Regions from separate parts of the Paenibacillus sp. G2S3 genome, predicted to be linked through region 1. Evidence: a T-box and tRNA genes for the amino acid it is inferred to sense, from the RefSeq annotation. Region 1 holds a T-box; the other holds one or more tRNA genes.

The links. A T-box is a leader RNA that pairs with one kind of tRNA and senses whether it is charged. The one in region 1 lies ahead of ileS (isoleucine--tRNA ligase), so its partner is inferred to be a tRNA-Ile.
Region 2: it encodes a tRNA-Ile, which carries the amino acid that the T-box ahead of ileS (isoleucine--tRNA ligase) is inferred to sense. The anticodon was not compared.

The regions. Positions count from the first base shown of each region.
Region 1 covers NZ_CP126095.1:5,063,339-5,070,920, forward strand. The annotation lists gene QNH28_RS22300 (DUF5665 domain-containing protein) at 1-43, opposite strand, end outside; gene ileS (isoleucine--tRNA ligase) at 380-3,472, opposite strand; T-box leader at 3,854-4,128, opposite strand; gene QNH28_RS22310 (DivIVA domain-containing protein) at 4,353-4,865, opposite strand; gene QNH28_RS22315 (YlmH family RNA-binding protein) at 5,093-5,875, opposite strand; gene QNH28_RS22320 (YggT family protein) at 5,885-6,124, opposite strand; gene QNH28_RS22325 (cell division protein SepF) at 6,159-6,599, opposite strand; gene QNH28_RS22330 (YggS family pyridoxal phosphate-dependent enzyme) at 6,611-7,297, opposite strand; gene pgeF (peptidoglycan editing factor PgeF) at 7,301-7,582, opposite strand, start outside.
Region 2 covers NZ_CP126095.1:945,090-952,671, forward strand. The annotation lists rRNA gene QNH28_RS04125 (16S ribosomal RNA) at 1-1,416, shown strand, start outside; rRNA gene QNH28_RS04130 (23S ribosomal RNA) at 1,679-4,607, shown strand; rRNA gene rrf (5S ribosomal RNA) at 4,683-4,799, shown strand; tRNA gene QNH28_RS04140 (tRNA-Ile) at 4,858-4,934, shown strand; tRNA gene QNH28_RS04145 (tRNA-Asn) at 4,938-5,013, shown strand; tRNA gene QNH28_RS04150 (tRNA-Ser) at 5,019-5,111, shown strand; tRNA gene QNH28_RS04155 (tRNA-Glu) at 5,128-5,199, shown strand; tRNA gene QNH28_RS04160 (tRNA-Val) at 5,206-5,281, shown strand; tRNA gene QNH28_RS04165 (tRNA-Met) at 5,299-5,375, shown strand; tRNA gene QNH28_RS04170 (tRNA-Met) at 5,448-5,524, shown strand; tRNA gene QNH28_RS04175 (tRNA-Asp) at 5,550-5,627, shown strand; tRNA gene QNH28_RS04180 (tRNA-Gln) at 5,644-5,718, shown strand; tRNA gene QNH28_RS04185 (tRNA-Lys) at 5,726-5,801, shown strand; tRNA gene QNH28_RS04190 (tRNA-Leu) at 5,817-5,900, shown strand; tRNA gene QNH28_RS04195 (tRNA-Gly) at 5,907-5,981, shown strand; tRNA gene QNH28_RS04200 (tRNA-Arg) at 5,990-6,066, shown strand; tRNA gene QNH28_RS04205 (tRNA-Pro) at 6,097-6,170, shown strand; tRNA gene QNH28_RS04210 (tRNA-Gly) at 6,183-6,253, shown strand; gene QNH28_RS04215 (YdeI/OmpD-associated family protein) at 6,356-6,820, shown strand; gene QNH28_RS04220 (GreA/GreB family elongation factor) at 6,920-7,375, opposite strand.

The sequences.
Region 1 (7,582 bases):
ATTCAAAGGTTAATCGATACATTGTATTCATTTTTTCTTCCAGTGGAATGTCTTCTGGATTGCGATGATCTGCTGTCAAACGTTCAGGGTTCGCTTCAGGAATGATCTGCTTCTCCGCTCCCTTGTCCGGGTCATTCTTGTTGCCGGATGTCTTTATGGAGATTCTGCTCTTCTGATCCTCCACAGCCGCAGCTCCTCTCATACGTCCTACACTCGTCACAAAGTAAACGAGCCCGGTCAAAGAGAATGAATCTCTTTGAGCACGAGGCTCGTTATTTTTGCGGACGAAATATAAAGACTATATTTCCCGCATAAACAGAAGTTCTCTGTTTACACTTGTGCCGCTAGTATATGCTGTTTTGGGACAGGTAATGCAGATTTACGCTCCGATATGGATACCGATGGATTTACCACCGACATCTACCGTTTCAAAAGCGTGCTCTCCGCCAAAATCAACCGTAGTCACAAGTACATTGTCGCGTAGTACATTCTCAAACGCTGTAACCGCTGTTTTAAGCTCATCATCTACATTCAGCGTGAGTGCGATCCGTTTTTCGATCGGTAGATCCAGACGTTTACGGTAATCTTGAACCGCACGAATGATCTCACGAACCCAGCCTTCTTGCTCAAGCTCAGGTGTGATTTCGGTATTGAGCGCAACCGTAATTCCATAACCGGAAGCTGCAGCGAAGCCTGCTTTGGCTTGTTTTTCTACGAGCAGCTCTTCGGAAGTGATTACCAGCTCTTCTCCCTCTGGTGTCGCAATCGTGATTGAGCCATCTTGCACCGCTTTGCGGGTAGAGTCACTGTCCAAAGCTTTCAGGAAGCCTTGCAGGAAGCCGACGTTTTTACCGTATTTTTTACCGGCAACTTTAAGATTCAGCTTGAGTGTGAAGTCAACAAATCCACTGTCGCTATTCTCTAGCACGATGTTCTTGATGTTGATCTCGTCTTTGATGATCTCTTCGTACTCAGCCAAATGGAAGTCACGGTTCATCGAAACGATCAGCTCGGACAGCGGTTGACGATTCTTAATGCCTGTTTCGTTACGAACGTTACGCGCCAGCTCAACGATCTGTCTTGCACTTTCCATATCCTCTTCCAGCTCTTTATCGATCAAGCTCTCATCAGCAACCGGATAATCTGCTAAATGCACACTTTCTCCACCGCCAAGGTTCGTGAAGATATCTTCAGACAACATCGGTGTAAATGGAGCCATCAAAGACGCTGTCTTCAAAAGCACATGGGTCAGTGTACGGTAAGCATCCAGCTTATCTTCACCTAGACCACTACCCCAGAAACGGTCACGGGAACGACGGATATACCAGTTACTCAGCTCATCTATAAAGTTCTCAATGGCTTTAGATGTATTCACGAAGTCATTTGCCGCAAGTCCTTTGTCCACCAAAAGAATCAAGCTGTTCAGACGGGACAAAATCCAGCGGTCCAGCTTATGTTCCGATACTTTAAAAGGATGATCGGCTGGATCATAACCATCGATGCCTGCATAAAGCGTCAAGAACGCATGCGTATTCACCAGTGTATCTACAACTTTAGATTTGGTTTCCCCTACAAGACCACGAGAGAAACGTTTGTTATTCCACGGTGCACTATCAGATAGGATCGCCCAACGGAAAGCATCCGTGCCGTAATCGTTCATGATTTCCCAAGGATCAATAACATTGCCTTTGGATTTGGACATTTTTTGCCCATTCTCATCAAGGATATGACCGTGAGCAATTACTGCTTTATATGGAGCTTTACCTTTAAACAAGGTAGACACAGCTAGTAAGCTGTAGAACCATCCACGTGTCTGGTCGATCCCTTCACAGATCATATCCGCTGGATATTGATCATTCAGCTTATCCTCGTTCTCAAATGGATAATGACTTTGCGCAAATGGCATCGAACCACTATCGAACCAAACATCGATAACTTCTGGTGTGCGAACCATCTCTGCACCTTCACTGAAAGGACTGCGTAGCTTGATTTTATCTACAAAAGGCTTATGCAGCTCGATATCCTCAGGAACATCGCCGATAGCCATTGCTCTCAGTTCTTCAATGCTGTGTGGAGCGAACTCTTTGCCCGTTTCTTGACATACCCAAACGTTAAGCGGTGTACCCCAGTAACGATTACGGCTGATATTCCAGTCCACCAGTTCATCTAAGAACTTACCGAAACGACCTTCACGTACATTCTCAGGGTACCAATCTACACTGTTGTTGTTAGCAATCAGCTGATCTTTGATCGATGTAGTGTTGATGAACCAGCTGTCTGTTGCATAGTACAAGAGTGGTGTATCACAACGCCAGCAGAACGGATAGCTGTGCTCATATTTTTCTTTGCCGTAAAGTAGTCCTTTTTCAGACAACACCTTAACGATATCCAGATCGCAATCTTTTACGAAACGTCCAGCAAAATCAGACACTACATCTGTATACTTACCAGAATTATCAACTACGTTCACGAAGCTGATGCCATTCTCGCGGCAAGTCTTGTAGTCATCTTCACCATGCGCTGGTGCCATGTGCACGATCCCTGTACCACTGGAATCTGTAACGAAGGAAGCACCTACGATGACATTGCTTTTCTCTGCCTTGATGAATCCGAATGGAGGTGCGTAAGTTTTGCCGATAAACTCGGAACCTTTATGTGTAGAAAGGACTGTGTGCTCGCCTTTCATTACTTCTTCCACCAAGTTCTTGGCAACGATGTACACACCGTCTTCTTGTTGTACACGTACATAATCCATGTCCGGGTTCATAGCTAGTGCCATATGGGCTGGCAAGGTCCAAGGTGTTGTCGTCCAAGCCAATACGTAGTCTCCGCTGTCATCCATCTTGAACTTTGCAGTCGCACTGAGATCCTTGACAGTCTTGTAGCCTTGGGCTACTTCATGGGAGCTTAGAGTAGTCTGGCAGCTTGGGCAGTAAGGACTAACGCGGTGTCCGCGGTAGAGCAGCCCTTTGTCATGCACCGTAGCCAAGATGTTCCACACGCTCTCGATATAGGTATTATCCAAGGTTACGTAAGGATTATCTAGATCCGTCCAGTATCCGATCCCCTCTGTAAACTCGCGCCATTGCTTCTCATAGCCAAAGACGCTATCTTTACATTCCTGAATGAATTTTTCTACGCCATATTCCTCGATCTCTTGCTTACCGGAGATGCCAAGCTTCTTCTGTACGCCTAGTTCTACTGGCAGACCATGTGTATCCCAGCCCGCTTTACGTACCACGCGGTAACCTTTCATCGTTTGGTAACGACCGATGAAATCCTTGATTACACGGCCCAGCACGTGCCCGATATGCGGTGCACCATTCGCTGTTGGAGGACCTTCGTAAAATACATAGTTCGGACGTCCTTCACGATTCTCCATGGATTTACGGAACGTATTTTCGTCGCTCCATTTCTTCAGTATGCGGACATCTCTTGCCCGTGCTTTTTCTCTGACATCTACTTTTTGCATGTGATGGTCAATCCTTCCATGGTTTAGTCTTTAAAGCTCTTTCGATCCTTGGGCGATCCGGGTGCAGCAGTTGCCGCTTCTTTGCCGGGCACCCGAGCCGCGATCCCGTAGGGCAGCACTGGCTCGGGGGCCATAGGGATGGCGAGTGAAACGCCGGTCTGCTCTAACAGTGAAGGCCCCGCAGGCGAACCCGCCAGGGGAGCCTAAGAAGGGCCGCTCCTTCAGCCACATGAGTCCGTTCGCTTCCACCACCGTACCCGTTTGCACGAGGCTTTACATTGCGGGTGTCCAGAGGGCGGCAGCCCTTTGGGGTCCCCCTTAGAAAAGGGGATTTAGGGGGATGGCCACCCCGGAACAACAAAATAAGCGTCATCCCACCCCCAAAGGGGCGAGACGACGCTCGCGATACCACCCTAATTCTGCGCATGAGCACATCCTTAAGGGGAGTGTATTCAGCACAATCTCAGTCCTGCGCGTAAATCTCATGCACAGGTCCGGTGTAACGTCCGGCAGACGGCTAAGCTTACGCACGATCAACGCTTCAGCTTAACTTCTAGGGGAAGATCTTCCGGCAGGGTTCGAACAATCGGCTCTCAGCAATCGCCGACTCTCTGGAGAACGTTACCTTGTCGTACTTGTCCCGTCATCGAATACATATAAACATTATACAGATATGTTCTATTTATAGACTTTTTAAGTCTAAATGTCAACAACCGCTAGCGAAATCCGCATTTGGAGTATACCTGTGCAGGCGGAATACTTTATTATGATCGATTTTAGCGAAAAATAAAAATAGAGGGAATAACTCCCTCTATTTAGCCGATTTTAGTATGAAATTATATAATCACAAACCAAATCAGCATTCATTCATCATAATGCATTAGATACGATGTAGAACATCATCCTTAAAAGTTACGCTCTCGCTTGCCTCACGACTCTCCAAGGCATTCCAGTCATCCTGTGACAACAGCTCGAGCTGTGCTTCCACCAATGTGCGGAAACGAGTGCGATAGATCGAAGCTTGCTTACGCAATTCTTCAGTCTCAATAGCAACCTTACGGGATTTGGATAACGCTTCGTTAATAATCCGATCCGCGTTCTTTTCCGCTTCCTTGATAATGAGCTGCGATTCCTTCTTGGAGTTGTTCTTCACATCATCCGCTGCTTCCTGAGCGACTAAGATCGTCTTCGATAAACTCTCTTCAATATTCACAAAATGATCCAAGCGCTCTTGAATAGACAACAGCTGATTCTGCAGCTCTTTGTTCTCACGGATGACACTTTCGTAATCCTTAATTACTTGATCCAGAAATTCGTTGACCTCGTCCTCATCATAACCGCGAAGTCTCCGAGAGAACTCCTTGTTATGTATATCGAGCGGTGTTAATGGCATGCTGTGCACCTCCTAGAAATTTCGGACCTTCTAAGTCTCTGAATCATACCTGCGCAGCAGACAAAGAAGAAAGACTGTACTTCAAGTAAAGGCAGAGGATGTATCGACGTTCCAACTGCCATTCATGGTTCGCCTCTTTTATAAAATATCGGCGTCCTGCTTTAAAAATGTTTGATTCCCTCGAAATAATCAATTTCGACAAGTAAAGCCGGATTCCTGCAAGGGATTCACACAAATTTACCAACCTGAACACGGTATCGGCCCTTTTTCGTCAAACTACCAACCTCTAGAACCTTGAATCGACCAAATCCTTGAATAGATACCATGTCACCATCTTTAAGTCCGCAGGAAGGGTCTTCTTCCACTTTCCAATTTACCCGAACGCGCCCAGCCTTGATGGGAGCAAGAATTTTGCTTCGGCTCAGCCGTGTTACATCTGCGGCAATGCCATCCAATCGTAGGGACGCTACAGTCAAATCCATCATTTCCAGCTTCACCTCACTATTACGCAAGGCAGAAAGTGGCAATACCTCCGTGCTCACCTGTATTCGGTGTACTCCAGTTAAATTCATGGCTAAATAATCTGCAATATCTGCAGCTACTACCACATGACAACCATCGTCCAGAACATGAATATCACCGATTTTTCCACGTTTTACTCCAAGACCCAGTATAGAGCCCATGTAGTCCCCATGCTCTAGCGCCAAAAACTTTTGCTCACCAGAGGTTATCGCAAGAACGCTCAGCTCCATGTCCTCATGATCCAGATCACGATAATCAGGTGCAATGAGTGCTCGCTTCCGCTCTGCCTCAGGGTGGCCGCCTTCCCATCTGACAATAACGTCCGGATGGCGGTTAACCAGACTTTGCAGAATAAATCCTTGGCGCGGATCTAGAAATTCGGTCAGTTTCGTCTCATGATATTCTCCAGCATGGGTAACCCATTCCCAAGCCTTGTCCACAAATTGTCTTTCATCGGGATGAAAATGCCCGTAAACTTCTGTCTTCATCACTTCTGCCTAAAAAATTAAGTGCAAAATGGATTTGAGTCCACCTGCCGCAAATTCCAGGACGAATAGTGCAATGATCGGGGAAATATCAAGCGTACCAAATAGTGGCGGAATAAACCGACGAAATGGTGTCAAATAAGGCTCAACAAGCTTACTTAGCAGTTCTCCGATAAAGCTCTCACGAACGTTTGGTAACCACGACATCAGTACGTAGAAAATAATCATGAAAAGATAAATATTAAATAGCATATCAATAATGTAATCAATTTGGGGCAAAGCTCATTCACCTCATTCTGTTATAGTCTGGATCGTCACCTAGGATTTCCGTAATGGCACCTTGAATTTCAACGGTATCTGGCGTGCACATAAATATATTGCCCCCAATTTTAGAGATTCCTCCCCCAAGGGCATAAACGGTTCCACTTAAAAAATCAATAATTCTCATTGCCTGATCATTACGGACACGCTGAAGATTGATCACTACCGTCCGGTGAGAACGGAGATGGTCCGCAATTTCCTGAGCCTCATCGTACGAACGTGGCTCATAAAGTACAACTTTTACATTCTTCTGCGAATGGATACTGACAACGTTGCCCCTTTGATTTTTGCGGGTTTCGACAGGGGCTGGCTCATACTCATCCTCTTCGTGGATTTGCTCCCGCTCCACAACTTCTTCTTCCTCCTGCAAGCCCAAAAAACTCATAAATCGGTTCATAACGCTCATCACGATCCCTCCTAATGGCCTACTAACACCGTACCCAGGCGTACCCAGGTAGCTCCTTCTTGTATCGCCACCTCAAAATCATTCGACATTCCCATTGAAAGCTCCGTAATCGGCTCAGGTGTCAAAGCAAGTTGATTGAGCTCATCGCGCAGCTCACGAAGTCCGCGAAATACAGGGCGGGTAAGCTCCGGATCACCTTCTAAAGGCGCCATCGTCATTAGTCCAATTACTTTTACACGGTCGAGACTAGCAATTTCACGTAAAAATCCAGGTACCGCCTCAGGCGACAGACCAAATTTCGTATCTTCTCCAGAAATGTTTACTTGAAGAAAGACATTCACTTCTTGATCTGCGGCAATCGCCTTTTTGTGTAATTCTTGTGCCAGGGATATCCGGTCCAAAGAATGTATATATTGAAACTTGCCAATAACGTCTTTAACCTTATTGGTCTGCAAATGCCCGATAAAGTGCCATGTCCCTTGGTCCCCTAAAACCTTCCATTTGTGCTCAGCATCCTGCCAGCGACTCTCGGCAATATGCTCTAGGCCTGCCTCCAATACGGAGGACACCATTTCCAGAGAAACATATTTCGTCACTGCAATTACCTTGACGTCATTTCGTTCCCGGCCGCTTGCCGCGCAGGCACGTGCTACACGTTCCTCTACCTCAGCAATTCTCTCCTGCAGTGTTAAAGCCAACTTTCAACTCTCCTTTATTCCGATCCAGCTCGTCATCCTGCCTGTAACCCCATTTTCTTTACGATAAGAAAAGAACAATTCTTGATTACAGCTTGTACACCAAGATGTACATTCGATATGAGTCGGCAATATTCCTGCTTTAATCATAATGCGTCGATTCATTTCTTTCAAGTTTAGCATGTATTTGTTCTCATCTGTGTCAGATGTTCTGTACAGCTCCACAGTACCGGCTGTTTCTGTTGACTTACTCAGATCACCTTCCAATTGGCGGACATGCTTCATCAC
Region 2 (7,582 bases), 2.6 Mb from region 1:
TAGACTGGGATAACTACCGGAAACGGTAGCTAATACCGGATAATTTCTTTTTTCTCCTGAAGGAAGAATGAAAGACGGAGCAATCTGTCACTGAGGGATGGGCCTGCGGCGCATTAGCTAGTTGGTGGGGTAACGGCCCACCAAGGCGACGATGCGTAGCCGACCTGAGAGGGTGAACGGCCACACTGGGACTGAGACACGGCCCAGACTCCTACGGGAGGCAGCAGTAGGGAATCTTCCGCAATGGACGAAAGTCTGACGGAGCAACGCCGCGTGAGTGATGAAGGTTTTCGGATCGTAAAGCTCTGTTGCCAGGGAAGAACGTCCGGTAGAGTAACTGCTATCGGAGTGACGGTACCTGAGAAGAAAGCCCCGGCTAACTACGTGCCAGCAGCCGCGGTAATACGTAGGGGGCAAGCGTTGTCCGGAATTATTGGGCGTAAAGCGCGCGCAGGCGGTCATTTAAGTCTGGTGTTTAAACCTTGGGCTCAACCTAAGGTCGCACTGGAAACTGGGTGACTTGAGTACAGAAGAGGAAAGTGGAATTCCACGTGTAGCGGTGAAATGCGTAGATATGTGGAGGAACACCAGTGGCGAAGGCGACTTTCTGGGCTGTAACTGACGCTGAGGCGCGAAAGCGTGGGGAGCAAACAGGATTAGATACCCTGGTAGTCCACGCCGTAAACGATGAGTGCTAGGTGTTAGGGGTTTCGATACCCTTGGTGCCGAAGTTAACACAGTAAGCACTCCGCCTGGGGAGTACGGTCGCAAGACTGAAACTCAAAGGAATTGACGGGGACCCGCACAAGCAGTGGAGTATGTGGTTTAATTCGAAGCAACGCGAAGAACCTTACCAGGTCTTGACATCCCTCTGAATCTGCTAGAGATAGCAGCGGCCTTCGGGACAGAGGAGACAGGTGGTGCATGGTTGTCGTCAGCTCGTGTCGTGAGATGTTGGGTTAAGTCCCGCAACGAGCGCAACCCTTAACTTTAGTTGCCAGCAAGTCATGTTGGGCACTCTAGAGTGACTGCCGGTGACAAACCGGAGGAAGGTGGGGATGACGTCAAATCATCATGCCCCTTATGACCTGGGCTACACACGTACTACAATGGCCGGTACAACGGGAAGCGAAGCCGCGAGGTGAAGCCAATCCCATCAAAGCCGGTCTCAGTTCGGATTGCAGGCTGCAACTCGCCTGCATGAAGTCGGAATTGCTAGTAATCGCGGATCAGCATGCCGCGGTGAATACGTTCCCGGGTCTTGTACACACCGCCCGTCACACCACGAGAGTTTACAACACCCGAAGTCGGTGGGGTAACCCGCAAGGGAGCCAGCCGCCGAAGGTGGGGTAGATGATTGGGGTGAAGTCGTAACAAGGTAGCCGTATCGGAAGGTGCGGCTGGATCACCTCCTTTCTATGGAGAATCGTTTCCTGCAATGGAGACATTCAAATCGGAAGTTAAACTTCCAAATCTCAGGTTTAGGCCTGTTACTCACTCGTTGCTCAGTTTTGAGAGTTTAAGCTCTCAAGTAAGACTTGATCCTTGAAAACTGGATACCGAAACGAATTTGCGTTTTAGAACATCTTTTAGCAACTTGTGCAAACAAGTAAATGTTATTAGTGAGATGATTCCAAGAGAAATGTCATTGTATGATATTTTCCTGCGGAAAAATCAAGGTTAAGCTAATAAGAGCACACGGAGGATGCCTAGGCGCCAGGAGCCGACGAAGGACGTGGCGAACAACGAAACTGCCTCGGGGAGCTGTAAGCAAGCTTTGATCCGGGGGTGTCCGAATGGGGAAACCCAGCTGTGGTAATTCGCAGTTACTCATTTCTGAATACATAGGAAATGTAGAGGCAGACCAGGGGAACTGAAACATCTAAGTACCCTGAGGAAGAGAAAACAATAGTGATTCCGTCAGTAGCGGCGAGCGAACGCGGAACAGCCTAAACCTAAGAGCTTGCTCTTAGGGGTTGTGGGACGTCTCACATGGAGTTACAAAGGAATATGGTAGGCGAAGAGGTCTGGAAAGGCCCGCGATAGAGGTAAAAGCCCTGTAGCCTAAACTGTGTTCTCTCCGAGACGGATCCCGAGTAGTGCGGGGCACGTGAAACCCCGTATGAATCCAGCAGGACCATCTGCTAAGGCTAAATACTACCTGGCGACCGATAGTGAAACAGTACCGTGAGGGAAAGGTGAAAAGCACCCCGGAAGGGGAGTGAAATAGAACCTGAAACCGTGTGCTTACAAAAAGTCAGAGCCCTATTTATGGGTGATGGCGTGCCTTTTGTAGAATGAACCGGCGAGTTACGTTTAACATGCAAGGTTAAGCCGAGAAGGTGGAGCCGCAGCGAAAGCGAGTCTGAATAGGGCGATTTAGTATGTGGACGTAGACCCGAAACCGTGTGATCTACCCCTGTCCAGGGTGAAGGTGCGGTAACACGCACTGGAGGCCCGAACCCACGTACGTTGAAAAGTGCGGGGATGAGGTGGGGGTAGCGGAGAAATTCCAATCGAACTCGGAGATAGCTGGTTCTCCCCGAAATAGCTTTAGGGCTAGCCTCGGTATAAGAGTAGTGGAGGTAGAGCACTGATTGGGTGCGGGGTCCGCAAGGATTACCAAGCTCAGTCAAACTCCGAATGCCATATACTTATTGCCGGGAGTCAGACAGTGAGTGCTAAGATCCATTGTCAAAAGGGAAACAGCCCAGACCATCAGCTAAGGTCCCCAAGTGTGTGTTAAGTGGGAAAGGATGTGGAGTTGCACAGACAACCAGGATGTTGGCTTAGAAGCAGCCACCATTGAAAGAGTGCGTAATAGCTCACTGGTCGAGTGACTCTGCGCCGAAAATGTAACGGGGCTAAACACACCACCGAAGCTATGGCTAGATACGTATGTATCTGGGGTAGGGGAGCGTTGTATGTGGGTTGAAGGTGTACCGTAAGGAGCGCTGGACAGCATACAAGTGAGAATGCCGGTATGAGTAACGAAAAGATCAGTGAGAATCTGATCCGCCGAAAGCCCAAGGTTTCCTGAGGAAGGCTCGTCCGCTCAGGGTAAGTCGGGACCTAAGGCGAGGCCGAAAGGCGTAGTCGAAGGACAACAGTTTGAAATTACTGTACCACCGTAATCCGCTATGAGCGATGGGGTGACGCAGGAGGGTAGTGACGCGGACTGATGGATATGTCCGTCTAAGCAGTGAGGCTGATGTGTAGGCAAATCCGCACATCATTAAGGCTGGGCTGTGATGGGGAGCGAAAATTGTAGTAGCGAAGGTCATGATCTCACACTGCCAAGAAAAGCCTCTAGCCAGGAGAAGGTGCCCGTACCGCAAACCGACACAGGTAGGCGAGAAGAGAATTCTAAGGCGCGCGGAAGAACTCTCGTTAAGGAACTCGGCAAAATGACCCCGTAACTTCGGGAGAAGGGGTGCCCCGGTAGTGTGAATAGCACGAGGGGGCCGCAGTGAAAAGGCCCAAGCGACTGTTTAGCAAAAACACAGGTCTGTGCGAAGCCGCAAGGCGAAGTATACGGGCTGACGCCTGCCCGGTGCTGGAAGGTTAAGGGGAGTGGTTAGGGGTAACCCGAAGCTATGAACCGAAGCCCCAGTAAACGGCGGCCGTAACTATAACGGTCCTAAGGTAGCGAAATTCCTTGTCAGGTAAATTCTGACCCGCACGAATGGCGTAACGACTTGGGCGCTGTCTCAACGAGAGATCCGGTGAAATTTTAATACCTGTGAAGATGCAGGTTACCCGCGACAAGACGGAAAGACCCCATGGAGCTTTACTGCAGCTTGATATTGAATTTGGGTACGATCTGTACAGGATAGGTGGGAGCCGTAGAAATCGGAGCGCAAGCTTCGGTGGAGGCGCCGTTGGGATACCACCCTGATCGTATCTAGGTTCTAACCTAGTACCCTTATCGGGTACGGGGACCGTGTCAGGCGGGCAGTTTGACTGGGGCGGTCGCCTCCTAAAGAGTAACGGAGGCGTTCCAAGGTTCCCTCAGAATGGTTGGAAATCATTCGAAGAGTGCAAAGGCATAAGGGAGCTTGACTGCGAGACCTACAAGTCGAGCAGGGACGAAAGTCGGACTTAGTGATCCGGTGGTACCGCATGGAAGGGCCATCGCTCAACGGATAAAAGCTACCCTGGGGATAACAGGCTTATCTCCCCCAAGAGTCCACATCGACGGGGAGGTTTGGCACCTCGATGTCGGCTCATCGCATCCTGGGGCTGAAGTAGGTCCCAAGGGTTGGGCTGTTCGCCCATTAAAGCGGTACGCGAGCTGGGTTCAGAACGTCGTGAGACAGTTCGGTCCCTATCTGTCGTGGGCGCAGGAAATTTGAGAGGAGCTGTCCTTAGTACGAGAGGACCGGGATGGACGTACCGCTGGTGCACCAGTTGTTTCGCCAGAAGCATGGCTGGGTAGCTACGTACGGACGGGATAAGCGCTGAAAGCATCTAAGCGTGAAGCCCCCCTCAAGATGAGATTTCCCAATTAGTAAGACCCCTTGAAGACGACGAGGTAGATAGGTTGGAGGTGGAAGTGCAGTAATGCATGGAGCTGACCAATACTAATCGGTCGAGGGCTTATCCTATACTTAGAACGCAAATTCAATTCGGATTCAGTTTTCAGGCGACTCAAGCCTGAGCATTTACGCTGTAAATGCCCGTTTGGTGGCGATAGCGGAGGGGTTCCACACGTACCCATCCCGAACACGACCGTTAAGCCCTCCAGCGCCGATGGTACTTGGACCGAAGGGTCCTGGGAGAGTAGGACGCCGCCAAGCGGAAAACCACATTACCCGTGGTATTTTTTTTGCCCTTAATATTGATGTGTCTTAAAAAGGGCCTTTAGCTCAGCTGGTTAGAGCGCACCCCTGATAAGGGTGAGGTCGGTGGTTCGAGTCCACTAAGGCCCACCATATTCCCTGATAGCTCAGTTGGTAGAGCACTCGACTGTTAATCGAGTTGTCACAGGTTCGAGTCCTGTTCGGGGAGCCATTTATGGAGAGGTGTCCGAGTTTGGCCGAAGGAGCACGATTGGAAATCGTGTAGGCGCCACAAGCGTCTCGAGGGTTCGAATCCCTCTCTCTCCGCCACAAAGTTTATTAGCATGGCCCGTTGGTCAAGGGGTTAAGACACCTCCCTTTCACGGAGGTAACATGGGTTCGAATCCCATACGGGTCATAACATGGAGGCTTAGCTCAGCTGGGAGAGCATCTGCCTTACAAGCAGAGGGTCGGGGGTTCGATCCCCTCAGCCTCCACCATATTCATTTAAGAACGACGCGGGGTGGAGCAGCCCGGTAGCTCGTCGGGCTCATAACCCGAAGGCCGCAGGTTCAAATCCTGCCCCCGCAACCAAATTTTCCTTAAGCATGATGTTTTGGGACTAGCTGGCGTAGTGTAAATGAATAGTATATACTTATTAAATGACGCGGGGTGGAGCAGCCCGGTAGCTCGTCGGGCTCATAACCCGAAGGCCGCAGGTTCAAATCCTGCCCCCGCAACCAATTTACTCTTATGCATTATGTCTATGGAACCGTGGTGTAGTTGGCCTAACATGCCTGCCTGTCACGCAGGAGATCGCGAGTTCGAATCTCGTCGGTTCCGCCATTTAGTTAATTATTGTTGGGGATTAGCCAAGCGGTAAGGCAACGGACTTTGACTCCGTCATGCATAGGTTCAAATCCTATATCCCCAGCCATTAATGAGAGCCATTAGCTCAGTTGGTAGAGCACCTGACTTTTAATCAGGGTGTCGAAGGTTCGAGTCCTTCATGGCTCACCATTATTTTTAAAGTGTGCGCGTGTGGCGGAATGGCAGACGCACCAGACTTAGGATCTGGCGTTTCACGACGTGGGGGTTCAAGTCCCTTCACGCGCACCATATTTTGCGGAAGTGGCTCAGCGGTAGAGCATCGCCTTGCCAAGGCGAGGGTCGCGGGTTCGATTCCCGTCTTCCGCTCCATAATTTTTGCGCCCTTAGCTCAGCTGGATAGAGCGTTTGACTACGAATCAAAAGGCCGGGAGTTCGAATCTCTCAGGGCGCGCCATTTTTATTAATAAGTAATTACATGTTTTGACGGGATGTAGCTCAGCTTGGTAGAGCACCTGGTTTGGGACCAGGGGGTCGCATGTTCAAATCGTGTCATCCCGATTTTATACCTTTGCGGGTGTAGTTCAATGGTAGAACTTCAGCCTTCCAAGCTGATAGCGTGGGTTCGATTCCCATCACCCGCTTATAATTAAGAAACACCTGTCTATTATAGACAGGTGTTTTTTTGTATAGTTACATTCATATGGATACAATAGAACTTAGGGATTTTAGTTGAGGAGGTAGCTATGTTCGAATTTGAAGCTAAATTAGTGAGACCTGATGCAAGTGGGAGCTGGACTTATCTTAACGTCCCTTATGATACTGAAGAAATATTTGATACAAAGTCCAGGATACAGGTAAAAGGAAATGTAAATGGAATCCCCTATAGAGGAACGCTTATGCCCCATGGAAACGGAAAGCATTTTATGGTGGTAAAGAAGGAACTGCGAGATCTAGCCAAAGCTCAACCTGGTGATAATGTGCGCGTGACGATGGAGCAAGATCATCAATTACGTGAGGTAGAAGTCCCAGAAGATTTTCTCGATGCGCTGAATAGTCATCAGCAGGCAGAGGCTTTTTTTAACAGTCTGGCTTATTCTTATCAGAAGGAGTATGTGACTTGGATCGAAGGAGCGAAAAGACCCGAAACCAGAGCATCTCGTATTGAAAAATCAATTAGTAAGCTGGCTGAAGGATTGCGGCTTAAATAAGAGTGTGAAGTGTTAGCAGGCTGAATAGATGAACAGCGTCCTCTTCCAATAGGATTGAAAAGGGACGCTGTTAATGTTGGTGGATATGTGCGAGTTGGCTTAAATAAGAACGGCTACCTCACCACAATTCACAAACTTAATACTTTCGATCTTTACCGATAACTCACCTGAAGGTATAGCTAACTGACATGTACTGCCGATTTGAGCTAACAGCAGCTGCATGCCAATAGGCGAGAGCATTGAAATCTTGTTATCATTAGGTTCTGCCTGGTTTGGAAATACGATGGTGTAGGAATCTGTAGTATTGTCGTCTAAGTAGCGTAGCTGAAGCTGACTTCCAATCAATACGAGGGAGTTCAATTCTTCTCCATTAAAACGGGAAAGTAATTGTTCCAGCTCGGAGCAATAACGGGACAACAGCGTTTCAGCATTACTTCTTTCTTTGCTTCGTTCCGGGAAATACTGATTTAGAAATGCGATTTTTTCCTCATCAAAATAAATAAGCTGCTGGACCAGTTGTGTCCTTGAACCTTCATAAATTAGACTATGGCTCATAGTAGATTTCACCCCCTCTAAGTAGCACATTCTTTGCAAATTTGTTATGACGCGTTGCCATATTAAAATCCCTCCTATACAAATAGAGGTCCCCTAGAGGGAACCTTCTGATCAGTATAACAGCTTCTATATGTAAATCCAATCCATTTTGTGAAGGCAATTAATTCTTACTAAATATTGTATTTAAAACGTTTGACTATTGTATAG